DNA from 2 places in the Nonomuraea sp. K271 genome. Region 1 is predicted to be linked to the other one. Evidence: riboswitches for the same ligand, from Rfam matches in the RefSeq annotation. Region 1 holds a riboswitch; the other holds the start of a gene.
What was found. A riboswitch is a leader RNA that binds a small molecule or an ion and turns the genes downstream of it on or off. The one in region 1 is predicted to bind glycine.
Positions count from the first base shown of each region.

Region 2: it holds a riboswitch for glycine, as region 1 does, so the genes downstream of both, gcvP (aminomethyl-transferring glycine dehydrogenase) here and gcvT (glycine cleavage system aminomethyltransferase GcvT) in region 1, are expected to answer to the same signal.

Region 1 is NZ_JAAAHR010000008.1:68,342-71,733, forward strand. Features, by position in the region: gene GUY59_RS04475 (3-oxoacyl-ACP reductase) at 1-489, shown strand, start outside; gene GUY59_RS04480 (gamma-glutamyl-gamma-aminobutyrate hydrolase family protein) at 501-1,193, shown strand; glycine riboswitch at 1,247-1,344, shown strand; glycine riboswitch at 1,364-1,463, shown strand; gene gcvT (glycine cleavage system aminomethyltransferase GcvT) at 1,498-2,580, shown strand; gene gcvH (glycine cleavage system protein GcvH) at 2,577-2,966, shown strand; gene GUY59_RS04495 (L-serine ammonia-lyase) at 3,039-3,392, shown strand, end outside.
Region 2 is NZ_JAAAHR010000066.1:21,768-25,159, reverse strand. Features, by position in the region: gene gcvP (aminomethyl-transferring glycine dehydrogenase) at 1-1,338, opposite strand, end outside; glycine riboswitch at 1,518-1,616, opposite strand; gene GUY59_RS22955 (MerR family transcriptional regulator) at 1,675-2,295, opposite strand; gene GUY59_RS22950 (bifunctional nuclease family protein) at 2,443-2,913, opposite strand; gene ftsR (transcriptional regulator FtsR) at 3,046-3,392, opposite strand, start outside.

The DNA of each region.
Region 1 (3,392 bases):
GACGACTCGATCCTGGAGACCGGCATCGACGCCTGGCGCCGCGTCCAGGACGTCAACCTGACCAGCGTCTACCTGTGCTGCAAGCACGCCATCCCCTACATGCGGCGCCAGGGCAAGGGCTCGATCGTCAACACCGCGTCGTTCGTGGCGGTCATGGGCTCGGCGACCTCGCAGATCTCCTACACGGCGTCCAAGGGCGGGGTGCTGGCGATGTCGCGCGAGCTGGGCGTGCAGTTCGCAAGGGAGGGCATCCGGGTGAACGCGCTGTGTCCCGGCCCCGTGAACACGCCGCTGCTGCGGGAGTTGTTCGCGAAGGATCCCGAGCGGGCGCAGCGGCGGCTGGTGCACGTCCCGCTCGGGCGCTTCGCGGAGGCGTCGGAGATCGCGGCGGCGGTGGCGTTCCTGGCCAGCGACGACGCGTCGTTCATCACGGGCAGCGAGTTCCTGGTGGACGGCGGCATCTCCGGCGCCTATGTCACGCCGCTCTAGGGGGGTTCATCGTGCGACGTCCCGTCATCGGGGTCACGTGTTACGTGGAGCCGGCGACGTTCACGGTCTGGCAGGACATGCCGGTCGCGCTGCTGCCGTACATGTACGTGGAGCAGGTCGTCCGCGCCGGCGGGCAGCCGGTCGTGCTGCCGCCGGCCGGGGAGGCCGCGCGGGTGGTGGACCGGCTGGACGGGCTCGTGCTGGCCGGGGGCGGCGACATCGATCCGGCGAGGTACGGGGAGACGCCGGAGGAACGTACCGGCTATATCCGCAAATTTCGTGACCAGGCCGAGTTCGCCCTGTTGGCCACGGCCCTCGACGCCGAGCTGCCCTTCCTCGGCATCTGCCGGGGCCTCCAGGTGCTCAACGTCGCCCTAGGCGGCAGCCTCCACCAGCACCTGCCCGACGTGGTCGGCCACACGGAGCACTCCCCCGCGCCCGGCCGATTCGGCCACCTGCCCGTCACCGCCGTCCCCGGCACCCGCCTGGCCAAGGCGCTGGGCACGGCGCCCGTGACGGTGCCGCACTACCACCACCAGGCCGTCGACCGCCTGGCCCCGGGCCTCACCGTGACCGCGACGGCCGCCGACGGCACCGTCGAGGGCGTGGAACTGGACTCGGGGCCGTTCACCGTGGCGGCGCAGTGGCATCCGGAGGCGGCCGAGGACCACGCCCTCTTCGAAGCCCTGGTCGCGGCCTGCTGAGGGGCGAACGCGACAAGACCCCCAAATCACTACTAGGCTGGCGGGACACACCAGCAAACCGTGCGGGAGAGCATCCTGACAGCCGGTCAGGGTCCCTGAAGGAGCAAGCCCTCCCCGCAAACCTCTCAAGGCAAAGGACCGCACGGCTGACCGGGAGCACGTCTCCTCGGAAGGTGACCTCTGGAAAGCAGGCCCACGTGGCCTCGCCGAAGGTGAAAGTCCGGCAAAACTCGGACGAAGCTCTCAGGCATCGATGACAGAGGGGGAGGATGCTGGCATCCAATCCTGTCCTGAGGTGCGATAAATGTCCCGACCTACTCCGCTACGAGACGTGCACGAAAGCCTCGGCGCGACGCTGACCGACTTCGCAGGGTGGCTCATGCCACTCCGGTACGGAAGCGAGTCCGCGGAGCACAGGGCCGTCCGTGAGGCCGCCGGACTGTTCGACCTCTCGCACATGGGCGAGATCTTCGTGACCGGGCCGCAGGCCGCACAGGCGCTGGACTACGCGCTGGTCGGTCACCTGTCGGCCGTGACGCCGGGACGAGCCCGCTACACCATGATCGTCAACGAGCGGGGCGGGGTGCTGGACGACCTCATCGTCTACCGGCTCGCCGACGAGGAGTTCATGGTCGTCGCGAACGCCTCGAACGCCGAGAAGGTCGCCGGCGAGCTGGAGAGCCGTTGCAAGGCGTTCGACGCCGTGGTGGACGACCGTTCGCCGCAGTACGCGCTGATCGCCGTCCAGGGGCCCCGCGCCCAGGAGATCCTCGCCACGCGCACCGACGCCGACCTTGCCGGGCTCAAGTACTACGCGGGCCTGCCGGGGCAGGTCGACGGGCGGCAGGCGCTCATCGCCCGTACCGGCTACACCGGCGAGGACGGGTTCGAGCTGTTCGTGGCCAACCAGGACGCGGTGCCGCTCTGGCACGCGCTCATGGCCGCGGGCGAGCCGTACGGGCTCAAGCCCGCCGGCCTGTCCAGCCGCGACACCCTCAGGCTCGAAGCCGGCATGCCCCTGTACGGCAACGAACTGAGTGCCGAGCTGACCCCGTTCGACGCGGGGCTGGGCAGGGTGGTGAAATTCGACAAGCCGGGAGACTTCGTCGGCCGGTCGGCGCTGGAGGCGGTCAAGGACGACCCGCGGCGCCGGCTCGTCGGTCTGGTCGCCCGGGGCCGCCGGGTGCCGCGCCACGGCTACCCGGTCACCAAGGACGGCGCCGTCGTCGGCGAGGTCACCAGCGGTGCTCCCTCCCAGACCCTGGGCAAGCCCATCGCGCTGGCCTACGTGGACACCGGCGCCGTCTCAGGCCTGGCTGTGGACATCCGGGGCAGCCATGAACCCATGGACCTGGTCGAGCTGCCCTTTTACAGGAGGAACAAGTGAGCAACATCCCTGACGACCTGAGCTACACCAAGGAACACGAGTGGGTTTCCGGGGTCGAGGACGGCCTCACCGTGACCGTCGGCATCACGGCCTACGCCGCCGACGCCCTTGGTGACGTCGTCTTCGTGCAGCTCCCCGAGGTCGGTTCGATCGCCGAGCCGGGCGACTCCGTCGGCGAGGTCGAGTCGACCAAGTCGGTCAGCGAGATCTACACGCCCGTCGGCGGCGAGATCGTCGAGGTCAACCAGGCCATCGTGGACGACCCGAGCCTGGCCAACAGCGACCCGTACGGCGAGGGCTGGATGTTCCGGGTGCGCATGGAGGGCGACCCCGAGGATCTGCTGTCCGCCGAGGAGTACGCCGCGCTCACCTCGGGCGAGTCCTGACCCTGCCAGGCCTCATCGGCCGACGCCGGGGCTCGCGGCCGGGCCCCGGCACTCATGAAGGGCGCATCATCAATGGCGATCAGCGTCTTCGACCTATTCAAGATCGGCATCGGCCCGTCGAGCTCCCACACGGGAGGCCCGATGGCCGCCGCACACAAGTTCGCCCGCGGGCTGCACCAGGACGGCCTGCTGCCGCGCGTGGCCCGCGTCGAGGCCATCCTGTACGGCTCGCTCGGCCTGACCGGCAAGGGCCACGGCAGCGACAAGGCGGTCCTGCTCGGCCTGTCCGGGGAGAAGCCCGAACTGGTCGACGTCGACACCATCGACGACCGTCTGGCCGAGATGCGCGAGTCGGGCACCGTCCGGCTGTACGGCAGCCACGAGATCCCGTTCGTCGTCGGCCAGGACCTCGTCTTCGAACGCAAG
Region 2 (3,392 bases), on a different contig from region 1:
GGCGGTGCCCTCGGCGTCGGTGCAGGGGGTGGTGACCCCGAAGGCGGCCTGCACCGTGGCCAACTCGGCGGCCCCGGTCTTCTCGTCGCAGGCGACCGAGACGTGGTCGGCGTCCACCTGCCAGAGGTTGACGCCCCGCTCGGCCGCGGCGGCGACCACGGCGGACGCCCGCCCCGGCACGCGTACGAGCACGGTGTCGAAGAACTCGGCGTGCACGACCTCCAGGCCCTGCCCGCGCAGCCCTTCTGCCAGGGCGACGGCGTGGCGGTGCACCCGGCGGGCGATGCGGCGAAGGCCCTCCGGGCCGTGGTAGACGGCGTACATGCCGGCGATGACGGCCAGGAGGACCTGCGCGGTGCAGATGTTGCTGGTGGCCTTCTCGCGGCGGATGTGCTGCTCACGGGTCTGCAGGGCCAGGCGGTAGGCGGGGTCGCCGTCGGCGTCGACGGACACGCCGACCAGACGGCCGGGCAGCTGCCGCTGCAGGCCCTCGCGTACGGACATGTAGGCGGCGTGCGGCCCGCCGAACCCGAAGGGCACCCCGAACCTCTGCGAGGAGCCCACGGCGATGTCGGCGCCCAGCTCGCCGGGTGCGGCCACGAGCGTCAGCGCCAGCAGGTCGGCGGCGGCCACGACGAGGGCGCCCGCCTCGTGCGCGGCGGCGGCCACGGCGCGGAAGTCGCGCAGCCGCCCCGACGCGCCGGGGTACTGTACGAGCACGCCGAAGCACTCGGGCAGCTCGCCGTGGAGGGAGTGCTCGACGAGCGTGATGCCGAGCGGCTCGGCCCTGGTGGCGAGCACGGCCTTGGTCTGGGGCAGCGCGTCGGCGTCGACCACGAACACGGCGCTCTTCGACTTGCCCGCCCTGCGGGCCAGCGTCATGGCCTCGGCCGCGGCGGTGGCCTCGTCGAGGAGCGAGGCGCCGGAGACGGGCAGGCCGGTGAGGTCGGAGACGACGGTCTGGAAGTTGAGCAGCGCCTCGAGGCGGCCCTGCGAGATCTCCGGCTGGTAGGGGGTGTAGGCGGTGTACCAGCCCGGGTTCTCCAGCAGGTTACGGCGGATGACGGCGGGCGTGACCGTGTCGTGGTAGCCCAGCCCGATCATCGAGGTGACCACCTGGTTGCGATCGGCCAGGGCGCGCAGCTCGGCGATGGCCTCGGCCTCGCCTGCGGGGGCGGGCAGCGTGAGCCGGTCTTTCGCCCTGATGGACTCGGGCACGGCGACCGCGACCAGGTCGGCCACGGACTCGAAGCCCACGGCCTCGAGCATGCGCTGCTGCTCGGACTCCGAGGGGCCGATGTGCCGGGACGAGAACGGCGGAGCGGACAGATCGGTCATGGAGATGCCTCCCGAGGCTGTGGAGACCGGCGCCAGGGCGCGGGCGTGTGCCGGATCTCCCCCTCTGTCAGCGCGGACCCCGGACAAGCGCGGGGTCGCGACCTGAGAGCTTCACCCCCGGTGGGGCTTGCACCGTCGGTGAGGCGCGCCTGGCGGGTGCGCCTGCTTTCCAGAGTTGCCTCGCCCGAGCGGTACGGGATGCCTGAGAGATTCCGGGGAGGGTTGCTCCTTCGGCGCCCCGGAGCCCAGGGGCCCGGGGACTCTCCCGCACGGGGTCGTCGGCCTTTCTGCCCTCAGGTTACTACGCCCGGTTCGTACGGATGTCAGGAGCCGTGCTCACCGGGTGCGGCGGGCACGGCGGCGCCGGGCCAGTTCGTCAGCGGGGTGGTCGGCCGGGACGGTGTCCTCGGCCGCCGCGCGTTCCCCCGGCAGCTCCGCGAGGGAGCCCTCGACCTCGCGCCAGACCCGGCCGAGCGCGATGCCGAACACGCCCTGGCCGCCCTGGAGCAGGTCGATCACCTCGTCGGCCGAGGTGCACTCGTAAACACTGACGCCGTCGCTCATGAGCGTGATCTGTGCGAGGTCGGCCACCCCGCGGTCACGCAGGTGTTGCACGGCCGTGCGGATCTGCTGCAGCGACACCCCGGTGTCGAGGAGCCGCTTGACGACCTTGAGGACCAGGATGTCGCGGAAGCTGTAGAGACGCTGGGAGCCGGAGCCCTGCGCGGCTCTTATCGTGGGCTCGACCAGGCCCGTGCGCGCCCAGTAGTCGAGCTGCCGATAGGTGATGCCGGCCGCCGAGCACGCCGTCGGCCCGCGGTATCCGATGTCACCCGGCAGCGCCGCGGGCTGTTCGTCGAAGAGCAGGCCCTGCTCCCCGGCACGCTGCCGCGCGCTCTCGCGCCGCACCGGATCTTCCTGGCCGGCCGTCTTTCCCTCGCCGCTGCTGACCGCCACGCGGACCTCCGGCTTTCTCTCATCCCGTGGCCTGATCTGGGGGTATGTGAAGCGCAGCCACGGGTTTCACTTGCACCGTAGGACCGCGACCATGCTCAGTCAACGATCCGGCTCGGCGCGTCGTGAAGCGTAAATGCACTGAAATACCTACCCCGCCCGGCCGAAGTCCTCGGGAGTGATCGTGTCAAGAAACTCCCTGAACTTCTCCACCTCGTCTTCCTGGTCGTCCGGGATGATCACCCCGGCTTCCTGGACGACCTCTTCGCTGGCGAAGATGCGCGCCCCCGTGCGCAGGGCGAGCGCGATCGAGTCGGACGGCCGCGCGCTCACCTCCACGCCGTTGGAGAACACCAGGTCGGCGAAGAAGATGCCGTCACGCAAAGCGACGATGTTGACCGCCCGCAGGCCTACGCCCAGAGCACTCAGCACGTCTCGGAAGAGGTCGTGGGTGAGCGGCCGCGGCGGAGGCTCCTCTGCCTGGGCCAGGGCGATGGCCGTGGCTTCCGTCATGCCAATCCATATAGGAAGGAACCGCTCCCCGTGTGCCTCCTTCAGCAAGACGATCGGCTGATTTGTGGGCATTTCAACCCGAACGCCCACAACCTCCATCTGCAACACGGGCTGCTCCGTATTCCTGACCGGTGTCCCGGCACAGCTATTTGGTCGTTGCTTCTGCTGACTGGCTTCTGCAATTCAACGTAACACCCGGCGGGCCTGGAATGTGCCCCCGCCTCCCAGCTCGCTGCGGTCTCAACGCCCCAGGACGGACCGGACGCCCGTGCGCACAAGGGATGCGTGCAGGTCGAGCAGGAGCGAGGAAAGCTCCCTGGCCGCCTCGTCGGCCTCGCCGATGGCGCCGGGGGCGCGGCGCTTGAGTATCGGCGCGACGGTCTGCTCCACCAGGCCGCACTCTCGCTCGGCCGCCGCCTTGACCGCGCGCAGGTGCCGGGCGCGCAGGCCGAAGCGGGCCAGGGCGCCGACGGTGCGCGCCACCGTGAGCGCCTCCTCGTCGTAGCGGCGGGCCACCGGGGCGAGCAGGCCGTAGTCCTCCAGCTCGTCGAGGGTCTCCTCGTCGATGCCCGCGGCCTCGATCAGCT